Regions from separate parts of the Thalassotalea castellviae genome, predicted to be linked through region 3. Evidence: predicted binding sites of a transcription regulator. Region 3 holds the regulator's gene; each other region holds the start of a gene.
The links. Region 3 encodes FliA, which starts transcription of late flagellar genes. Its sites were predicted from a motif close to CTAAAGNTNNNNNNNNNNNNGCCGATA; they were not measured.

Region 1: the regulator FliA is predicted to act here: its motif matches at 4,299-4,325, upstream of RM573_RS01490 (flagellar protein MotY).
Region 2: the regulator FliA is predicted to act here: its motif matches at 1,522-1,548, upstream of RM573_RS15025 (DUF5610 domain-containing protein).

The regions. Positions count from the first base shown of each region.
Region 1 is NZ_JAVRIF010000001.1:335,313-340,971, reverse strand. Features, by position in the region: tRNA gene RM573_RS01530 (tRNA-OTHER) at 12-95, opposite strand; tRNA gene RM573_RS01525 (tRNA-Val) at 374-449, opposite strand; tRNA gene RM573_RS01520 (tRNA-Val) at 481-556, opposite strand; tRNA gene RM573_RS01515 (tRNA-Val) at 592-667, opposite strand; gene gltX (glutamate--tRNA ligase) at 923-2,335, shown strand; gene RM573_RS01505 (hypothetical protein) at 2,439-2,960, shown strand; gene RM573_RS01500 (hypothetical protein) at 3,057-3,431, shown strand; gene rnt (ribonuclease T) at 3,491-4,186, opposite strand; gene RM573_RS01490 (flagellar protein MotY) at 4,361-5,227, shown strand; gene rrtA (rhombosortase) at 5,333-5,659, opposite strand, start outside.
Region 2 is NZ_JAVRIF010000010.1:694-6,352, forward strand. Features, by position in the region: gene RM573_RS15020 (RNA recognition motif domain-containing protein) at 1-151, shown strand, start outside; gene RM573_RS15025 (DUF5610 domain-containing protein) at 248-1,492, opposite strand; gene trmA (tRNA (uridine(54)-C5)-methyltransferase TrmA) at 1,654-2,748, shown strand; gene fabR (HTH-type transcriptional repressor FabR) at 2,788-3,411, opposite strand; gene RM573_RS15040 (fatty acid desaturase) at 3,613-4,731, shown strand; gene sthA (Si-specific NAD(P)(+) transhydrogenase) at 4,806-5,659, shown strand, end outside.
Region 3 is NZ_JAVRIF010000002.1:160,122-165,780, forward strand. Features, by position in the region: gene RM573_RS04420 (chemotaxis protein CheA) at 1-548, opposite strand, end outside; gene RM573_RS04425 (protein phosphatase CheZ) at 562-1,305, opposite strand; gene cheY (chemotaxis response regulator CheY) at 1,336-1,719, opposite strand; gene RM573_RS04435 (RNA polymerase sigma factor FliA) at 1,783-2,502, opposite strand; gene RM573_RS04440 (MinD/ParA family protein) at 2,521-3,363, opposite strand; gene flhF (flagellar biosynthesis GTPase FlhF) at 3,406-4,938, opposite strand; gene flhA (flagellar biosynthesis protein FlhA) at 5,004-5,659, opposite strand, start outside.

The sequences.
Region 1 (5,659 bases), on a different contig from region 3:
CATAAAATGAGTGGTGGACGATACTGGGCTTGAACCAGTGATTCGGCGCGGGTGTTAAAAAGTAGAAGGTGCTCTCCCAACTGAGCTAATCGTCCATATATATCTGATATGATATGAATTTCGGGCATAAAATGAGTGGTGGACGATACTGGGCTTGAACCAGTGACTCGGCGCGGGTGGTAAAGAGTAGAAGGTGCTCTCCTAACTGAGCTAATTGTCATATATCAGTGATATAAATTTCGGGCATAAAATGAGTGGTGGACGATACTGGGCTTGAACTAGTGATTCGGCGCGGGTGGTAATAAGTAGAAGGTGCTCTCATAACTGAGCTAATTGTCATATATCAGTGATATAAATCAGGTATAGAAATGAGTGGTGGACGATACTGGGCTTGAACCAGTGACCCCCGCCTTGTAAGGGCGGTGCTCTCCCAACTGAGCTAATCGTCCATATAGATATATGAATCAGGGATAAAATGATTGGTGGACGATACTGGGCTTGAACCAGTGACCCCCGCCTTGTAAGGGCGGTGCTCTCCCAACTGAGCTAATCGTCCAATCATTTTATCAAGAGATATTCTGTAAACAGAATTGGTGGACGATACTGGGCTTGAACCAGTGACCCCCGCCTTGTAAGGGCGGTGCTCTCCCAACTGAGCTAATCGTCCATCTCTGTGGGGGCGTATTATAGGGAGATCGTAAAGGCTGTCAACTAAAACTAAAGCATTTTTTAGCTTTTTTTGATTAATTTATTTTAACTGCTGCAATTATCAACAGCTTGATTGTTTTGTATTCTTTTTGTTGGTTTGTTTTAGACAATAGATGTATTCAGTTTCATTGCCTGTTAAAATGTCGCCAATTTTTATAGACATCATTTTACGACTTTGGCAACTCCTTAGTCTGAATATAATAGTGAGACTTTTATGAGCTTAACAACTCGATTTGCACCAAGCCCTACGGGATACCTTCATGTTGGTGGTGCGCGTACCGCACTTTATAGTTGGTTATATGCAAAGAAAAATGGCGGTGACTTTATTCTTCGCATTGAAGACACTGATCTAGAGCGTTCAACCCAAGCGTCGGTAGATGCCATTATGGATGGTATGAACTGGTTAAACTTAGCATGGACACAAGGCCCGTTTTTTCAAACTAAACGTTTTGATCGCTACAAAGAAGTTATTGAGCAATTATTAGCGACTGGTCATGCGTATCGTTGTTATTGTACCGCGGAAGAAGTTGATGCCATGCGTGAAGAAGCAAAGGCAAAAGGCGAAATTGAAAAATACAACGGTATGTGGCGTGACCGCACTGATCACCCTGAAGATCAACCTTATGTTATTCGTTTTAAAAACCCATTAGACGGTGATGTGGTTATTAAAGATATGGTCAAAGGCGATATCACGATTAGCAATGAGCAATTAGATGACTTAATTCTTGCGCGTACCGACGGTACACCTACTTATAACTTAACCGTGGTGGTAGATGATTGGGATATGAAAGTCTCGCATGTTGTGCGAGGTGACGATCATATTAGTAATACCCCTAAACAAATTAATATTTTAAAAGCACTGGGTGCAGAAATTCCTGAATATGCACATATTCCGATGATTTTGGGGGATGACGGTAAACGATTATCTAAACGTCATGGTGCGGTAAGTGTTATGCAATATCGAGATGACGGTTACTTACCTGAAGCATTATTAAACTATTTAGTGCGTTTAGGTTGGTCACATGGCGACCAAGAAATATTTTCTCGTGAAGAAATGATCGAGTTATTCGACCTGAAAGATTGTAATCGCGCACCGTCAGGCTTTAATACCGACAAGCTTATTTGGGTCAACCAACATTACATGAAAACCTTGGCTCCAGAATATGTGGCTAAACATCTCGCTTGGCATATGGCTGAGCAGGGGATCAACACGGATAATGGCCCAGCCTTAGAAGAAATCGTAAAAGTCCAAGCTGATCGAGTCAAAACCTTAAAAGAAATGGCTGAAATTTCTCGTTATTTTTATGAAGACTTTACAGAGTTAGATGCTACAGCTGTTAAAAAACACTTACGTCCAGTAGTCAAAGAGCCATTAATTTTAGTGAAACAGAAATTAGCCGAGTTAACTACGTGGTCGCCAGAGCTTATTCATGCTGCGATTAATGATACCGCTGCTGAATTAGAAGTTGGTATGGGTAAAGTAGGTATGCCATTGCGTGTTGCGGCAACAGGTGGCGGAAATTCACCATCCTTAGATATAACGTTAGCTTTGCTTGATCAACACAAAGTCGTTGCCAGAATCGACCAAGCGTTAGCAGTAGTTGAAGCACGAATTGCTAATAGTTAACCAATGAAGCAATGAGCCAAAGCCAATGATCTTTTTGAGACATTGGCTTTTGTTTTTTTATCTAGCTAAATGACTAATAATGAATGGACCTAAGAGTTAAAAAATGGATACAACTGAAATAGTCTCGTTATTAAATTCAGCGCAACCTGAAGCTTATTTAGGTCCACAAGGTATTAAACTTATCACTGAAGAGCGTGCGATTAAAAAGGCACAAATTGGTTATTCTATTGATAAAAACGGAGCAAATATCGCTAGTAATCAACCGGGCAGTTGGCAACGACATTGGTTGGTGATCGCGAAAGATACTGAGTTAGGCGATCCTTATTATGTGGAGATAAATAATACTCAACTCCCCGTATATACGGCAATTTTTAACGAAACAACACACCAATGGCAGACAACTCTTGTTGCTACATCATTAGCTGGATTTGTTGAATGTATTGATTTACTTTTTCATTTTACCGAACAAGATGAGCCTAAATTTGTTCCAGATAGTACGGCGATTTTTGATTTAGAAAAATTGGAAATGTTCGGAAAGCAATTGGCACATATCAGTGAAAATACGGACTTTTGGCAAGGTTTTTTTATTAGTTACGTGGAATGGCTACAAGATGAAAATGTCTAAAAAAGTTGCTTATAACGGAAAGCAGAATAATAGATATCATTAGCGATTCTGGTATTTAACGCTACACTAATAATATATTACAAGGAGAGAAATATCATGGTGTTACCAAAATTAGTCTATGAAAATTTACCTTACCTGTATTTTTTAGCCAGTGGTGGTTTGCTGGTGCTTGGTGACGAATGGGCCTTGATTTTTTCGGCGGGAATTTTTTATGCTGTTGCCTGTATAGTGTTAGTTTCTCGCTCGGCACACCGACGGTTAGATAAGCACAAGGCTAACTCAATTCAATATCTTTTTCCTGAACTAATTTATGAATATTTGCCATACACTTATGCAGCAATAGGTATCTTTGTGTTAATGAGTACAGTAAATCCATTTTATCAATTTGCTGCATTCACTTTATTGATTTTAGCGTTAAGAAACTTACTTTGCCGAAAAAATAACCGTACTAAATCACCTTCTTTATTTTGAATTAATGTTGGAAATTAACATAGTAAAAGGTGATTTTAATCGTGAGTTTATAAGCTTCGCTATCCTTCAGAATTTTCTACTTCTGCATGATCACTATTAAGTGGCCAGCCGCCCAATGCTTGCCATTTGTTGACGATATAACAAAATAATTCAGCGGTTTTTTCTGTGTCATATAATGCTGAATGCGCTTCTTTATTATCAAAATCAATTTTTGCTGTTTTACAGGCTTTTGCTAGTACAGTTTGCCCCAAGGCAAGTCCAGAAAGGGTTGTTGTATCAAAACTCACGAAAGGATGGAAAGGTGATCGTTTTATGCTACATCGCTCAGTTGCAGCATTAACAAAACCAAGGTCAAAGGCAGCATTATGGGCTACCATTATTGCACGTTGGCAACCGGCTGCTTTCATTTTTTTACGTATAAGCTTAAAAATTGCTTTCAAGGCTACTTCTTCACTGACGGCGCCACGAAGCGGATTCGTAGGATCAATACCGGTAAATTCTAGCGCTGCAGGCTCTAAATTTGCCCCTTCAAATGGCTCTATATTAAAGTGAATAGTTTCATCTAAACTAAACAAACCGGATTCTTCATCAAGCTGTAAGGTACTTGCAGCAATTTCTAATAATGCGTCGGTGTTAGCATTAAACCCTGCGGTTTCAACATCTACTACGACAGGATAATAACCTCTAAAACGCATGGCATAGGCTGTTTTTTCTTTCTCGTTAGCATTCTGTGATTGTTTTACTTCTTCAGTCATATATTATTAGTTTATTTCTTTAATTCGATGGTTATTATCGCAGATAATGCTTAGTTAACTAAAGTCTTTCTAGAATTTTTTACAAAGTTAAGCCAGAATGAATAAATATTTGTTAAAGTTATTTGATAATGAGTCGATAAAATTTATGAAGCTCAGTAAACAGATAAAATAGTTATGAAAAAAACGTTAATAGCCATAAGTTTGAGCATACTTGTTAGTCAGGCCAATGCCGGGATCAGGCAGTATCATGCTGATTTAGGTAGTTCACAGTGGCAGTTAAAAAAAGATTCTCGACTAAAATGTACATTATCGCATCAAATTCCTAATTATGGTGAAGCTAAGTTTTACAGTACCGCTAATCGTAAAACTAATATGGAATTTGAACTAGATATGTTGCGTCTGCCTGATAACTATTCATTAGCACAAGTAAGAGCGGTAGCTCCAAACTGGCGACCTGGTATTGCAAGTCGAACGTTAGCCGATATGAAACTGCATAAGCAATTTGCTCCTGATTTACCAAAAAAAGTTGCTTGGACTATGTTATCTGAGCTTGAACAAGGGATGAGTCCGACGTTTTATTATAATGATTGGTATAACGATAACGATAAAATAGCGGTTGGATTATCCACGTCTCGTTTTCATAAAGCGTATCAAGAGTTTATTGGCTGTGTCGGCAATTTATTAAATTACAGTTTTGATGATATTGCTTATACGGTTTTAAATTTTGAATTTGGTAGTGATAAATTCACGAAGTCATCTCAAAAAAGAATTGCCATGATCAAAGAATATTTAAGCTTAGATACTGACTTAGAGTTAGTGTTAATAGATGGTTTTTCTGATAGTTATGGGGCTCGTAATATTAACCAGAAAACGTCAGAAAAACGGGCGAATAAAATTAGAGAGTACTTTGTTCAAAACGGCATTGATGCGAGTCGTATTGAAGCAAAAGGTTATGGTGAAAAACGACATATTGCGGCTAACGACACGGTATTAGGTCGTGCTAAAAACAGGCGCGTTGTGATCAGAATGGACAAGCCATAACGCATATAAATGACAATCTAACTTCATTTTTGATAAGCCCAACTTAGTGATAAGTTGGGTTTTTGCTATCTAACTGAAAAATTTAACGTTGCTTTTAGTGAAATATCAATCAGATAAAGCCGGTTTTTTTTCAACTTTCTTTGAAAAATACGACAGTAAATAATAGCTAAGGCCTGAAATAGCTCCCCATAGGTGTGCATCTATGGCCACATTGGCGTGAATAAGCTGCGCGATTTCTTCGCTTGCGCCAAACCATTGCTCATGAATGATTTTAATGATTGCCCCTAAAATTAACAGGTAACCAGTTTTTTCATTATGCTCAATATCTTTTAATGCGCCCCACACAAACAAAGCATGTAGTACTCCTGATAAACCTACATACTCGCTCATTTCTGGGGTAAAAAAATATATTCCAAAACTAATAGCAATACT
Region 2 (5,659 bases), on a different contig from region 3:
AGGTAAAAGACGTGGTTTTGGTTTTGTTGAGATGTCAGCCTGTGATGCAGATAATGCTGTGAGCCAGTTAAACGACTCTGAATTTCAACAACGTACGTTAAAAGTGCGTGAAGCAAAAGAACGTCCAGAGAAATCTGATAACAATGAATAAGATGAAATATTAATTTTCAATTATAAAAGCCGCATAATTTGCGGCTTTTTGTTAGCTGACGGTCCAATACTTAAAGTTAATTCTTGCCGCTTATATTTATGAAGGCTCTTTTATAAAAGGAGTTGTTACTTTTTCTAACTGTTGTAGATTTTCTTGATAACTTTCTAAATGAGAAAACTCAGCTTCGAATACTTTTTCAAACAGTGTGAAAAATTGTCCATTTTGATTTTCTAGAAGCCTATCTGTTTGATCTTGCAATACTTGCAGTTGCTTCACGAAGTCAATCAATGGTCTCAATGTCTTCTCTTGACTTGGCAGTACTTTTTGATCGGCATTTGCCACTTCGCTATAAGCTTGACTCACTTTTGTCGTTTTACTCTGATATAACTCCATGGAAAATTCAGCGATTTGACCAGTATCAAAGCCTAAATTCATAGCGTGATCGAACGCTTTTTCGATATCACCTTTAAAAAAATCTTTCTGCAACATATTGACATCTTTAATTAATGAAGCAATTGCTTGTTGTTCATCGTCACTAATATCGCCTTCAATCGTGTAGCTAAAATGCGTAGTTCGATAGCTAGAACTTGAAGATTCAAATCTTTCCACTTGATCTTTGTCATTCGTATACCTGTCATTTTTTTCTGCTTGTTGAATATCACTAAATGCAATGCTGACTTTGTCGCCATCTAGTGTGGTGATAACTAGATCACTTGTTCTTTTTGATGATGCGTAAAGCTCTGTATTCAAGGACGTTACTATATTTTCAGAGTCTAACTTTGAAACCTCAGAATCTTCAGATTTTTCAGCTTGGTTATTAGTTGGAAAATAGGATTGTTCTAACTCATCAATTCCCTGAAAAATTAATCCTCGGCTTTTTTCAATACCATTTGTAAGCTCATCATCAAGCACACCTAATTCATCTAATTCACCAAGCGCTTGTTCAAAACCTCGTGTCACCCCAGTTCTTGCTTGGTTAAACATAGCTTCTAACTCATCATTTGAACTTCCTTCTTCTTTTGCTAAACGAATTCTTCCACCAATAAAGTTCAAAACGTTTTCCGCGACTTTTTCAAAATCAAACAAGGAAGTGTTATTTTCTTCTATTACATCAATTTCTTCCGATGTGATTATCTCTCGGCTGCTAGATGAAAACTGCATAGATATCGAGTGTTGAACAACCTTCATCCCTAATGGACCATTACCTGTCAACGCCACATTATCTAATATCTCTTGTCGATACGATTCTAATGGATGAGCCCTATGATGTTCATGAGCTTTAGTTGTATGATTTCTTTGAGGTATTTGTGCATCAGCTATATTATCTACTTTATTCATCATCATAATCTCAAAAAATAGGTGTGTAACGTTATCGGCAAAATTGCAAAAAACTTAATGAAAGTTGCTCACTTGCTATATTTATACTAGACAAAATTTTGATGAACGCTAAACTCTGCGCTCTTTATTCAGTGCGCCATTAATAACAAACCTAAGGTAATTTCATGTTTAGTCATATAGATCCAATCAATTACGATAAGCAATTGCTTGAAAAGCAAGAAAATATGACAGCTTTATTTCGTGATTTTAACTTTTCTGGCTTTGATATATTTACTTCAGAGCCGATGAATTATCGCCAAAGAGCGGAATTTAGAGTATGGCATGATGGTGATGATTTGTATTACATCATGTTTGATCAAGCAACGAAGAAAAAATTTAAAGTAGAATATTTCCCTGTTGCTTGTACCTTAATTAATGAACTAATGTCAGCCTTATTAACGATGGTTCGCGATAAACCAATGTTAAGAGAACGCCTTTTTCAAGTAGACTTTCTTGCGACATTAAGCGGTGAAGCAGTTATTAGTTTACTTTATCATAAACAATTAAGTGATGAATGGCAGCAACAAGCACTCTGGCTGAAAGCACAATTAGCAAAAATTTGTCCGATAAATATTATCGGTAGAGCGAAAAAACAAAAAATCATTCTCGAGCAAGATTTTGTTACCGAAAAATTGACTGTTGCTGGTCAAGAATTGATCTACCAGCAAGTTGAAAATAGCTTTACCCAACCTAACGCTAAAGTAAATGAAAAGATGTTAACGTGGGCGCAAGATGCAACGAGAGATAAAGGTGGTGATTTAGTTGAGTTATATTGTGGTAACGGTAATTTTAGTATTGCCCTTGCAGCAAATTTTGATCGAGTCATTGGTACAGAAATCTCCAAAACGTCAGTCAAGTCAGCACAAATTAATATCGCTCAAAATAACATTTCAAATATTGATATTGTTAGAATGTCGAGTGAAGAGTTTAGCCAAGCGATGAATGGCGAAAGAAAGTTTCGTCGCCTAGAAGGCTTTGATTTAACGAGCTATAACTACGACAGTGTCTTGGTAGATCCGCCAAGGGCTGGCTTAGACCCTGATAGTATTGAGTTAGTCAGTCGATTCAAGCACGTGGTTTATATTTCATGTAATCCTGAAACTTTAAAGGATAATTTAACGGAATTAGTTAAAACCCATAAAATAGAAAAAATGGCCTTGTTTGATCAGTTTCCGTACACCCATCATATAGAAACAGGGGTGATTTTAACAAAACGCTAAACCAGCATAGTTAATAATGACTTGAGGACAACCACTGACTTAAGGTTTTGGAGTTTCTATGCGCTGCGCAAGCTCCATCGCACCTCGCGCAATAAAACGTAACTGTTGAATAGTGCGATAAGCGAGTTGTTCTCTGTCTTTTTTATCAGCATCTAACGCATCTGAGCCAGCACTAAAAACAATAGTAACAGCCGCATTTGCTTGTAATGCCGCAACTTCAGCATCTAATTTATTAGCCTGTTGTAAATAATCACAAAGCTCTAGCGTAAAATAGCTAATTTCTCTGTTTACCGCAGCACGAAAAGCCGGCGATGTCCCTGAGCGTTCGCGTAAAAGTAAACGAAAAATATTGCCGTTACTTTCAATAAACTCCATAAAAATTCGGACAGAAATTTGAATGACAGAACCACCTTTTTCAATGCGTTGGCGTGCTTGACGCATTAACTGACGAAGCGTTAACCCTGCTTCATCAACTAAAGTAAGACCTAACTCATCCATATCTGAAAAATGACGATAAAATGATGTTGGCGCTAACCCCGCTTCTTTCGCGACTTCTCGTAAACTCAAACTTGAAAAACTCCGATCAGCACTTAACTGGCCTAATGCAGCATCAATTAATTGTCGACGTGTTTTTTCTTTTTGTTGCGCTCGAATTCCGCTCATTTTTCTACCTTAGCTTATTACTACCTTTAATATGATACTGAAATTAAAGTGTATTACTAGCACTTAAAAGCAACTTCAAACTGATGAATTATTCAAACTTAGTTAAAGAGTCGAATTAATACTTGACTCATCTGGTATGACAACTAAAATAGCGTACACGTGTACACTGAAAGTTTTATTTAGAGATTACCCGGAAGATTCATGAAAAAACCTAAACTTATTTGGTTGAATGTCGCTGTTTTCGTCATCACCTTTTTATTTGCAGCAATAGCTGTGCCTTATAGAGCAATTACCCACGGTTTTGATAGTGCAGAAATCATCATGGCATTGTTGTGTTTTATTTATTGTGGCATGTCAATTACTGCCGGGTATCATCGTTTATGGTCTCATAAAACTTATCAAGCACATTGGTCATTACGCATCATCTACGCTTTAGGTGGAGCTTTTGCATTACAAAACAGTATATTACATTGGTCATCTGATCATCGAGTACACCACAAACATGTCGATAATAATGATGTCGATCCTTATTCCGCTAAGAGAGGATTTTGGTACTCTCACATTGGTTGGATGCTAAGAGAATACCAAGCACATCGATATACCAATTATGAGAATGTGCGGGATTTACAAAAAGATCCCATTGTTATGTGGCAACATAAACATTATTTGTTATTAACGATTTCCCTTAACTTTGGTATTCCACTGTTGTTTGGCTTATGGCATGGCGATGTGATCAGCAGTCTACTATTGGTTGGATTTTTACGATTGGTATTAAGCCATCACACGACTTTTTTCATCAATTCCCTTGCTCATATTTGGGGTAAGCAAACCTACACAGAAAAAAACACCGCGCGTGATAACGGGTTTTTAGCATTTCTTACTTTTGGCGAGGGGTATCATAATTTTCATCATATCTTTGAAAATGATTATCGTAACGGCATTCGCTGGTGGCAATTTGACCCGACAAAATGGCTGATTAAAAGCTGTGAATATCTTGGTTTAACCTATAAATTACGGAAAAGTCCTGAAGATAAAATAGAGAAAGCACGATTATCTATGATACTTAAACGTAGCCAACAAAAGCTGAGTGAGCACCCTGACGCGGAACAACTACTTGAACGTTTACAGCATGAGTACGATGCCTTAATTAATAAACTAAATGCTTACTACGATATCAAAAAAACCTTAATTGCAAACAAGCGAGATAAACTCATCGCAGACGTAGAACGCTCAGAACTTGTTGCGCAATATAAAGAATTAAAACAGCGATTAATTGATCAGCAACAAAGTTGGCAATTTTTTATCGAAAAACTCGCTTAAAAAACAATTTATTAGTTACCTAATCCCCATTTCCTGCTAAAATTTTTATATCCGTAGGAACTGGGGTTACAGTCTTGACTAAGCAAACATCTTCAACAAGCAAAAAAAGTAAAAAACAATCATTCGATTTTGATGCAATCATCATAGGTACCGGCCCTGGTGGCGAAGGTACTTCAATGGAACTTTCAAAAAGAAATAAGAAAGTCGCTATTGTTGAACGATATAAGGATGTTGGCGGGGGTTGTACACATTGGGGCACCATCCCTTCAAAGGCATTACGTCAAAGTGTAAGACGATTAATAGAATACAACTCAAATCCATTATTTCGCCAACATGAAAAAGCCAAACACTTAACTTTTCCTGATATTTTGCAACATGCTGCAGCAGTGATCAGAAAACAAGTGCAATTGCGCAGTGGTTTCTATGATAGAAATAGAGTGGAACACATTGTCGGTGAAGCGTCATTTGTAGATAAAAACACCTTACAAATTTTAAAAAGTGATGGTTCTGTTGAACAAATAACAGCGGCACAAATTGTTATCGCCACTGGTTCTCGTCCTTATCGACCTGATGACATTAACTTTAAGCATTCCCGCGTATATGACTCAGATACAATTTTATCATTAACCCATGACCCACGTTCTATCATCATTTATGGTGCAGGTGTTATAGGTAGTGAATATGCATCAATATTTAGAGGCTTAGGCGTTAAAGTAGATTTAATTAATACGCGTGATCGTCTACTTTCCTTCCTTGATGATGAAATGTCTGACTCATTAAGTTATCACTTATGGAACAATGGTGTGGTAATTCGCCACGGTGAACAAATTAAGCGTGTTGAAGAAACAGAAGAAGCTGTTGTTGTTCATTTAGAGTCAGGTAAAAAAATGCGGGCAGATTGTATGTTATTTGCCAATGGTCGCACAGG
Region 3 (5,659 bases):
TTTGCAGCAGAAGCAGTCGGAGAGCCGCCATGTAATTCATCTAAAAGACGTTCAAATTCATCTTCGCTCATTTCATCATTTGAGGAAGAGTCGGCAACTGCTGGTGTTTCAACTTCTGCCACAGGTTCTGGCTCACTTGCAGCTTCTGGCTCTGCACCTTCAGGTGTACTTAATCGATGCAATTCTGCAAGTAATTCAGCATCTGCGGCAACTAATTCTTCTCTTGCTTGCACCAAAGCAAACATCTCATTAATCGTATCTAATGCTTGTAAAATAACATCCATTAAATCCGAAGAAACTGAACGTTGACCATTTCGAAGCAAATCGAAAATATTTTCAGCACCATGACAAACATCGACAAGTTCAGTTAAGGCTAAAAATCCCGCGCCACCTTTAACGGTATGAAATCCCCTAAAAATCGCATTGAGTAAATCAGCATTGTCAGGATCATTTTCTAGTTCTACAAGTTGCTCAGATAAACTTTCAAGTATTTCACCAGCTTCGATTAAAAAATCCTGAAGAATTTCTTCATCCGCTTCATAAGACATCCAGCAACTCCTATTAAAAACCTAAACTAGATAAAAGATCATCAACGTCATCTTGGTCAGCGACCACGTCATCTCTTTCTTTTGCATTAACAATTGGACCTTCAACTAGGTTCTCACCTACTTTAGGTTTAGCTGATTCATCAGCCTCACCAGAAGAAATACCAAAGGCTGTTAACATATTAATTAAACTATCTTCAACTTCTCTTACTAAGTCGATAACCTTACGAATCACTTGTCCGGTAAGATCTTGGAAATCTTGCGCCATTAATACATCGGTCATCAATGCATGCATATGTGCAGTATCGCGGTCTGTCGTTTTCAATAACGCATCTATGTCTTTACATAGCACTTTAAACTCGGTCACCGATAAATCATTGTTCATTAATTTATCCCAGAGCGGGTTCACTGCTTTAACTTGCGCTTGAATATTATCAACGACCGGAAAGATTGATTCTACGGCATCCATCGTTTTATTAGCCGCTTCTTCTGTGCGAGTAATAACGTAATTTAGTCGCTCTTTAGCATCTGGAATATCAGCATTAGCAAGATCGTTCAAGCGAGAATCAACTTGAAAATTCATAAGAGAATCATGAAGTTGTCGCGTTAACTTGCCTATTTCAGCAAATAATTCAGTGTTGATAGGATTCTGAATTTCAGCGATTAAGTCGTCCGCTTTATCTTGCTGCCCTGTTTCTATGTATTCAACAAGCATTTTCGCTTGTTCCAAAGAAACATGCACACCATTATCTTTACTCATGCAACATCCTTACCTGACAGAGAGTGCCAATTATCCTAAGCGTTCAAAAATTTTATCAAGCTTAGTTTTTAACGTTGCTGCGGTAAATGGTTTAACAATATAGCCATTAACACCCGCTTGGGCTGCCATAACAATCTGCTCTTTTTTCGCTTCAGCGGTTACCATCAATACAGGTATATGAAGTAACTTTTCATCAGCGCGAATCGCTTTGAGAAGGTCTATACCTTGCATTCCAGGCATGTTCCAATCAGTTACTACAAAATCAAATTCACCTTCTTTAAGCATAGGTAATGCAGTACTACCATCATCAGCTTCTTGAATGTTAGTGAACCCTAAATCACGCAATAAATTTTTAACTATACGTCTCATTGTTGAAAAATCATCAACAACAAGCACTTTCATATTTTTATCCAAGGCACCCTCCAGGGAGATCATTCAAAATTTTTAAATCTAAAAAACTACTGGTATATATTGTACTTAACTTTGCCAAGATTGCATACGAGCTTTTAATCTATGTAATGCTTGACTATGAATTTGACTAACTCTTGATTCACTCACATCGAGAACTTGGCCAATTTCGCGTAAATTCAATTCTTCATCATAGTATAGTGACAGTACTAAAGCTTCTCTCTCGGGTAAAGTAGTAATGCATTCAGAAAGCGCTTTTTTAAAGATAATTTGTTCTATGTCCTCATAGGGGTCATGATTGTTTTTATCTTCAAATGATTGAATGACATCTTCACTCACGCCGAGGTCATCAATTCCTATTATTTTACCCGAACTTACCTCACTAAGAATATGATGGTACTCATTGAGCGAAATATCAAGTTTTTCAGCAACTTCAATATCTGTTACATCACGACCAAGTTGTGCTTCTAATGCTTTTATCGCTTCACTCACCATTCGGCTATTTTTATGAACCGAACGAGGAGTCCAGTCACCGCGGCGTATTTCATCTAACATGGCACCGCGGATCCGTATACCAGCGAAAGTTTCAAAGCTTGCGCCTTTGCTAGAATCGAAATTATTTGCCGCTTCAAGTAAGCCAATCATGCCTGACTGAATAAGGTCATCAACGATGACACTAGAGGGGAGTCTTGCCAATAAGTGATAGGCAATACGTTTGACTAAAACGGTATGCTGTTCAAGCAATGCGCTTTTATCAATGTGAACATTATAAGTATTAGCTTTTACCAAAGTAGTCTACTCTTTTGACTAGTTTTCTAATAACTGCTCAATGAAAAATTCAAGATGGCCAGATGGATGATGGGGAATTGGCCATTTAGTAATTTTACTCGCTAATGCTTTAAAGGCTTTAGCGGCAGGTGAGTCTGGAAACGCCTCAACAATTGCTTGCTGCTTTCTTACTGATTTTCTAATATTTTCATCGAAAGGGATTACGCCAACTAAATCCAAAGCGACATCTAAAAATCGGTCAGATACCTTGGAAAGTTTAGCAAAAAGTTGTTGGCCTTCTTTTGGACTTCTCACCATATTTGCCACAACTTTAAATTTAAAGACATCGTGATCACGACTAAGTAGTTTCATTAATGCGTAACAGTCAGTGATTGACGTTGGTTCATCACACACCACCAATAATACATCTTGTGCGGCACGAGTAAAACTTAGCACCATATCTGATATACCTGCTGCGGTATCAACAACTAACACGTCAAATTGCGTTCGCATATCACTAAAAGCACGAATTAAACCAGCGTGTTCTGACGGGGTTAAATCCACCATAGATTGAGTGCCCGAGGTAGCAGGAATAATATTGATTCCAGCAGGGCCTTTTAAAATAATATCATCAAGCTCACATTCACCTGATAATACATGTGAGAGATTACGTTGAACTCTTAAACCTAGCATTACATCGACATTGGCGAGGCCTAAATCAGCATCTAAGACTAAAACCCTTTTCCCCAATTGCGCCATGGCAATTGACGTATTTAATGAAACATTGGTTTTGCCTACCCCACCTTTACCACCAGAAACTGCTATGACTTTTATTTGATGATTTTCTTGCATTTTTCGTAAGCCACTCGCCTGATCTATCATTAATTTTTTCTCTATTTTGCTCAATATCTGCGTCGATATTGTTTACATACTCACTGCATGACTTGTTGGCATTGGCCGCCATGAATTTTGGCAATTTACTTTTGTTGCTAATCTATCTGCAAGCGTAACTAACTTTTCAGCATTTGCAACTTTAATATCTTCAGGAACTCTTTGTCCATCAGTAAGATAACCTATTGCTAATCCATTTTGAATAGAAGTTGCAATGATTTCGCCAATACTTAGACTTTCATCAAGTTTAGTATAAATAGCACCCGCTAATGGTACTTTTTTAAATCGTTCCACATTTTCTTGCATTACACGCTGTTGCGTATTCGCAGCCAGCACTAAATAATTACGAATTCTAACACGAGAATTTGCCATTAATGCGGTTAAATGTTCAGAAAGACGCATATCTCGTTGCCCCATTCCTGCAGTATCAATTAAAACTAGTTTTTTATCAGCATATTGCTCTAATAGAGTATCTAACGCTTTTGCATCTTTAGCTAGCTTTACTTGGCAACCAATAATACGTCCGTAAGTAGAAAGTTGTTCAAAACCGGCAATTCGATAACTGTCTGTTGAGATCATAGCCACTTTGTCCGCGCCATGAATTTGAGCAAATCTTGCCGCTAATTTAGCGATAGTGGTGGTTTTACCCACCCCGGTAGGTCCCACTAATGAAACCACGCCACCACGATGAATAATATCATTGTTAGTGGTGTTTAATTGTTGAGCTAATAATTCTTTCGCCGTCTCCCAAGCTTGTTCTTCATTATTGTGAACAGGAATTGCGCTTGAGATTTGATCCGCAACTTGATCATTAATGCCAATATTTAATAAACGGTTGACCATCAAGGCTTTGCAAGGATCTTTTTTCGCCATATCTTGCCACATTAACCCTGATACTTGGTGCTCAAGTAATTCTCTGATAGACGCCATTTCTTTACGCATCTTTTCAACTTCTTCCGACGCGCCAATATCTACACGATTATTTTTACTTGCTGGACTGATCCCTGACGCTTGATGATTTTCTAAGGGTTCATTAGCCTGATGTTCATTTTGGCTAAAATTATGTTGATTGTTTACAGGTTCGCTAGTGGTCTGTTTTTCTGAATTATTTGATGTATAAAGCGAACCTTGTTCCAATCTATCAGTGAAACTTTTTAGCTGTTGTTCTATGTCTTGTTGCGCGAGGTTAGATTGAGTCTTTGCTTGTTGACTAGCTTGTTCACGTTGTACTTTACGTTGAAGCAATGCCGATAAACTATCAACACCCCCTGCAGAGTTTTGTTCGTTAGGCATAGGCTGTTTTAAATTTTTACTAGACGACAGTGACACCACGTCATTTTCAACATCTCTTGATTCCATGGATGCCTGAGCAGAAGTACTTTCTTGATTGTTAGCCTTTTCGCTTGTAGGTGCTGGGGTTTGCTGACTGTAATCAACTGCCGCCATTAATTCGACACCTTCAGGAATTTTTTTATTTGACATAATGACGGCATCAACACCTAATTCGTGTTTGATTTGTTCTAATGCCGTTCTCATATCTTTTGCTACAAAACGTCTAATTTTCACGAAAAACCCCTTACCGAATACTTAACGGCTATAGTCATTTACCAATACTTTTGCTTTACAGGTGATTACTGGCCAATCGAACTAACAATCTTGATTTGCTTGTCATCTGGTATTTCCTGATAAGAGATAACTCTTAAACTAGGAATAGTATATTTAACAAACTTAGCTAAGACCGTTCTTAAAATTCCTGAGGTCAACAATATTGGGGTATTTCCTGCCAATTCTTGTTGTTGTGCTCCGTCAGTTAAAGAGGTTTGTAATCGTTCAGCTAAGCCTGGTTCAATACCGGCGCCATCATCACCTGCCATTTGCATTGACTGGTGCAACATTTGTTCCAACTCTGGTGACAAAGTTATGACAGGCACTTCAACATCAGGACCCACCAACTCTTGAACGATAAATTTACGTAAAGTAATTCGCACGGCAGCGGTTAATACTTCTGGATCTTGACTCTTACCTCCGTATTCAACAAGGGTTTGAATAATGCTTCTCATATCACGAATTGCAACACCTTCATTCATTAAGTTTTGTAACACTTTAACTATAGTGCCTAAACTTAAGATATCCGGAATTAATCCTTCGACTAATTTAGGGTAATTTTTCCCTAAAATATCTAAAATATTTTGTACTTCTTCATGCCCTAATAATTGTGAAGCATTATTAGTGAGGATTTGACTTAAATGTGTCGCTAAGACAGTTGCAGAATCAACCACGGTATAAC